2 regions of the Blastococcus sp. SYSU DS0616 genome follow, and region 1 is predicted to be linked to the other one. Evidence: riboswitches for the same ligand, from Rfam matches in the RefSeq annotation. Region 1 holds a riboswitch; the other holds the start of a gene.
What was found. A riboswitch is a leader RNA that binds a small molecule or an ion and turns the genes downstream of it on or off. The one in region 1 is predicted to bind thiamine pyrophosphate.
Positions count from the first base shown of each region.

Region 2: linked by a shared signal. The riboswitch ahead of thiM (hydroxyethylthiazole kinase) and the one ahead of ACI79K_RS18640 (ECF transporter S component) in region 1 are both predicted to bind thiamine pyrophosphate.

Region 1 is NZ_JBJHAJ010000032.1:38,717-41,092, forward strand. Features, by position in the region: gene ACI79K_RS18630 (thiazole synthase) at 1-597, shown strand, start outside; gene ACI79K_RS18635 (thiamine phosphate synthase) at 594-1,226, shown strand; TPP riboswitch at 1,251-1,354, shown strand; gene ACI79K_RS18640 (ECF transporter S component) at 1,353-1,970, shown strand; gene ACI79K_RS18645 (ABC transporter ATP-binding protein) at 2,051-2,376, shown strand, end outside.
Region 2 is NZ_JBJHAJ010000025.1:29,522-31,897, reverse strand. Features, by position in the region: gene ACI79K_RS16745 (hypothetical protein) at 1-90, opposite strand, end outside; gene ACI79K_RS16740 (Type 1 glutamine amidotransferase-like domain-containing protein) at 194-847, opposite strand; gene ACI79K_RS16735 (DUF3291 domain-containing protein) at 844-1,347, opposite strand; TPP riboswitch at 1,429-1,522, shown strand; gene thiM (hydroxyethylthiazole kinase) at 1,516-2,322, shown strand; gene thiE (thiamine phosphate synthase) at 2,322-2,376, shown strand, end outside.

The sequences.
Region 1 (2,376 bases):
GTGCTGGACCGGTGCGGGGTGCGGCTGCTGCCCAACACGGCCGGGTGCCGGACCGCCCGGGAAGCGGTCCTGACCGCCCGGCTGGCCCGCGAGGCGTTCGACACCTCCTGGGTGAAGCTGGAGGTCATCGGCGACGAGCACACGCTGCTCCCCGACCCGATCGAGCTGTTCGAGGCGGCCGAGGAGCTCGTCGCCGACGGGTTCACCGTGCTGGCGTACACCACGGACGACCCGATCCTCGGGCGCCGGCTGGCCGACATCGGGTGCGCGGCCGTCATGCCGCTGGGCTCGCCGATCGGCAGCGGCCTGGGCATCCGCAACCCGCACAACATCGCGCTCCTCCGCGAGGCGGTCGACGTCCCGGTGGTGCTGGACGCGGGCATCGGGACGGCGTCGGACGCGACGCTCGCGATGGAGCTGGGCTGCGACGCCGTCCTGCTCGCCTCCGCCGTCACCCGGGCGCGGGAACCGGAGCGGATGGCCCTGGCGATGCGCCACGGGGTGGAGGCCGGCAGGCTCGCCCGGGGGGCCGGGCGCATCCCGCGGCGCTGGCACGCCGAGGCCTCCACGTCGATGCAGGGGCTGCCCGAGCTGTGACGCCGCCCCGCCTCCTGGTGCTCACCGACCGCACCCAGTGCGACCGGCCGCTGGTGGACGTGGTCGCGGCAGCGGTCGAGGCCGGAGCGCGCGCGGTGGTGCTCCGGGAGAAGGACCTGCCCGCTGCCGAGCGGGACCTGCTGGCCGCGGAGCTGGCGCCCGTGATCGCGTCGGTGGGCGGCGTGCTGCTGCGCGCCGGTGCGCCCGGCGCCACCGGGGCGGTCCACCTCTCGGCGAGCGAGCCGTTCCCCGCACCCCGCCCGCCGGTCGTCGGCCGGTCGTGCCACTCCGCGGCCGAGGTGGCGGCCGCCCGCGCCGAGGGATGCGACTACGTCACCGTCTCGCCGGTCTTCCCCACCCCGTCCAAGCCCGGCTACGGCCCCGCGCTGGGGCCCGAGGGCCTGCGCGCGATCCTCGTGCCAGGGGCACCGCCGGCGCTCGCGCTCGGTGGGGTCCTCCCCGAGCACGTGCCCTCGCTCCTGGCCGCAGGGGCGCACGGGGTCGCCGTGATGGGCCCGCTGATGCGCGACCCGGGGCGCGCGGCCGCGTACCTCGAGGCGATGCCCCCGGTCAGCCGCCCGGGACCCGGCGCCCGGCCGCAGGCTCCGTCCCCACCGTGGCCGGGCTAGTCTGGCGGCACAACCGAACACACACATTCGCAGCAGGGGAGCGCTTCGGCGCTGAGAGTGCGGGACACCGCAGACCCTCGAACCTGATCCGGGTCATGCCGGCGCAGGGAGCCTGGAGGAAGAGACATGGCCGATCCGGCCGTCCGTTCGTCGAACGCTGCGCCCGCCCGGGAGCGCAGCAACCGCTGGCGCACCGTCGACATCGTCGTCACCGCCGTCCTCGGCGCCGCCTTCGGCGTCGTCTTCTGGGCGTGGGGCCTGCTCTGGGCCGGCACGGGGACGGCGTTCGCCGCCTTCCCGCCCGCCCAGGCGTTCATGTACGGCGTCTGGCTGATCCCCGCGGTGCTCGCCCCGCTGATCGTCCGCAAGCCCGGCGCCGGCCTGTTCGCCGAGCTGGTCGCCGCGATCGTCTCCGCGCTGCTCGGCTCCGCCTGGGGGACGACGACGATCGTCTACGGCCTGCTGCAGGGCCTGGCCGGCGACGCCGGCTTCGCCGCCTTCCGCTACCGCCGCTTCGGCTGGGCGCCCGCGCTGCTGGCCGCCGTCCTCACCGGTGCGACCGCCGCCGTCCTCGACCTCGTCTACTACTACCCGGACTGGTCGGCGGGCTGGAAGACGACCTACGTCGCGCTCGTCGTGGGCAGCACGGCGGTCGTCGCCGGGATCGGCAGCGTGCTGCTGGCCCGCGCACTGGCCGCGAGCGGCGCGCTGTCGTCGTTCGCCTCCGGTCGCACGCGGGTCTGACGACGTCCGGGGCCACGGGCCCGGCCGCCGTCCGGCTGGACGGGTGGGGCTTCCGGCACACCACCCGGCGGGCCTGGGCGGTGCGGGACGTCGACCTGCGCATCGCCCCCGGCGAGCGGGTGCTGCTCACCGGCCGTTCGGGCGCCGGCAAGTCCACGCTGCTGCGCGCGCTCGGCGGGCTGCTGGAACCGGAGAGCGGTGACGTCGAGGGGGAGATCACCGTCGACGGCGGGCCGCCCGACCGCCGCCGTCAACGGGTCGGCACGGTCTTCCAGGACCCGGATTCCCAGCTGGTCATGACCCGGGCCGGCGACGACGTCGCCTTCGGGCTGGAGAACGTCGGGACGCCGCGGGACCGCATCTGGCCGGCGGTCGACGCCGCCCTCGACGCCGTCGGCTTCGGGCT
Region 2 (2,376 bases), on a different contig from region 1:
GCCGGGGAGGTCCGGCGACTCGACGAGGCCGCCCCCCTCGTCGCCGTCCCACCGGACGACCGTGCCCACGCTCGTTCCGCTCTGCACCATCCGCCCAGCGTGGCGGGCGACCGACGAGCGGGCAAGGGACCACCACCGACCCGATCCGGCAGACCGCGACACACCGCGCGGGCGGGCTCCGTGGCGGCTGCGCTCATCGCGACGCGGCCGGCTCGAGCTCCAGGTGCGGACCCGCGCCGACGACCGCCACGCGGTCGCCGTCGACGGCCAGCGCGGTGCCGTCCGCCAGCCCGAACACGCGGTGCCCCAGGTCGCGCGCCGCTTCCCGGAGGGCCTCCTCCGACGCGTTCGGGAAGTACGGCGAGCCCAGGTGCGGCACGACCAGGACGTCGACCAGGCCGAGGCCCACGGTGTCCTCCGGTCGCGGCTGCTCCGACTGGCTCAGCGCGAGGTGCGGCCCGAGCACCATGCTGCCGGCGCTGATCCCGATCAGCAGCCGCTCACCGAGCAGATCGGGCAGCCGGTCGGCCAGGCCCGAGCGGCGCAGCCACCGCAGCAGGTGCGTGGTGTCCCCACCGGTGAGCACCAGGACGTCGGCCGCCTCCAGTCGCGACTCCCACACCTCGGCCTCCAGCGCCGAGACGTCGACGATGTCGACCTCGGCGAACCCGGCGCGCTGCAAGTTCACGAAGTCGGCGATCAGCCAGCCCTTGTCGCCCGCGATGACGTTGGCCGCCGTGGGGACGACGGCGGCCCGCAGCCCGCTCAGCGGGCGTCCGGCCAGCTCCTCCGTCGCCGCGACCAGCGTCGGGTCGCAGAGGCCGGCGGAGGTGAGCAGCAGCCTCATGCCGGGCAGAGCCAGTCGTCCGACGACGGCGCCACGGCTCCCTCCAGCGGCGGGAAGTGCGTGCGGAAGGTGAACGCCTCGGGGGTCGGGCCGTGCGCTCGCAGGTGCCGGATGCGCGCCTCCGCGTCGTCGGTGGTCGGCAGGGTGCCCGCCGGGATCCACCACAGCGCGGGCGTCGCCTCGGCGGCGCGGGAGAACCACTCCCGGCGCCGCCGCATGATCTGCACGTGCCGCCCGCCGAAGACGTAGGCGGCCAGCGACTCGACGTCCCGCCAGACGGTGAGGTTCACGATCACGCCGTGGCTGCCGGCGGCGTCCCAGCCGAACGCCTGCACCGAGGTGGCGTTGCCGTCCTCGGTCTGCAGCCGCCAGACGAATCCGGGCGCCCGGTCGGCCTCGGCGTTGACCTCGTCCAGGGCGGCCATGAAATCGGCCAGCACGGGGCTGTCGAGCGGGGCGAGCAGGCGGGAGACGTTGACCTGGGCGAGGTGGTGGTCCACGGGCCGACCGTAGGGCACCCGCCCGTCCGTCGACGAGGTCGGTGGTGACGGCCCCCGGCCCGCTGCGCTAGGTTCGAGCCCGTACGTGGCACGGGGTGTCCCGCCCGGGACTGAGAACACACCCGTCGAACCTGCTCCAGTTCGCACTGGCGAAGGGATGTCACCGGCATGTCCGATGCTGTGGAAGTCGTCGACCTGCGCGCCGCCCGCGCGGCGCTGCGCGAGAACGCACCGCTCGTCCACTGCCTGACCAACACGGTGGTGCAGACGCTCACCGCCAATGCCCTGCTGGCCGTCGGCGCGGCGCCGGCGATGGTCGACGCCCCGGAGGAGGCCGAGGACTTCGCCGCCGTCGCCTCCGCCGTCCTGGTCAACGTGGGCACCGTGCACCAGCGCACCGCCGCGGCGATGCGGCTGGCCGCCCGCTCGGCCGGCGCGGCGGGCACCCCCTGGGTGCTCGACCCGGTGGCCGTGGGTCCGCTGGCCTACCGCACGGCGCTCGCCGGCGAGCTGGTCGAGCTCTCGCCGGTCGTGGTGCGCGGCAACGCCTCGGAGGTCATGGCGCTGGCCGGCGCCGGCGCCGGCGGCCGCGGGGTCGACAGCACCGCCGGCGCCGATGACGCGGCGACCGCCGCCGCACAGCTCGCGGCACGCACCGGGGGTGTGGTGGCCGTCAGCGGCGCGGTGGACCTGATCACCGACGGCGCGCGGACCATCCGGGTGGGCGGCGGCTCACCGCTGCTGACCCGCACCACGGGTGCCGGGTGCGCGCTCGGCGCCCTGGTGGCGGCCTACGTCGCCGCGACCGGCGACGCCCTGACCGGTGCGGTGGCAGGGCACGCGCACGTCGCGCTCGCCGCGGAGCGGGCCGCCGAGACCGCCACGGGGCCCGGCACGTTCGCGCCCGCCTGGCTCGACGCCCTGGACGCCGTCGGCCCCGACGACCTCGCGGGCGCGGACGTGCGGAGCGACTGATGCGACCGGCGTTCGACCCGACGCTCTACCTGGTCACCGACACGGAGCTGTGCC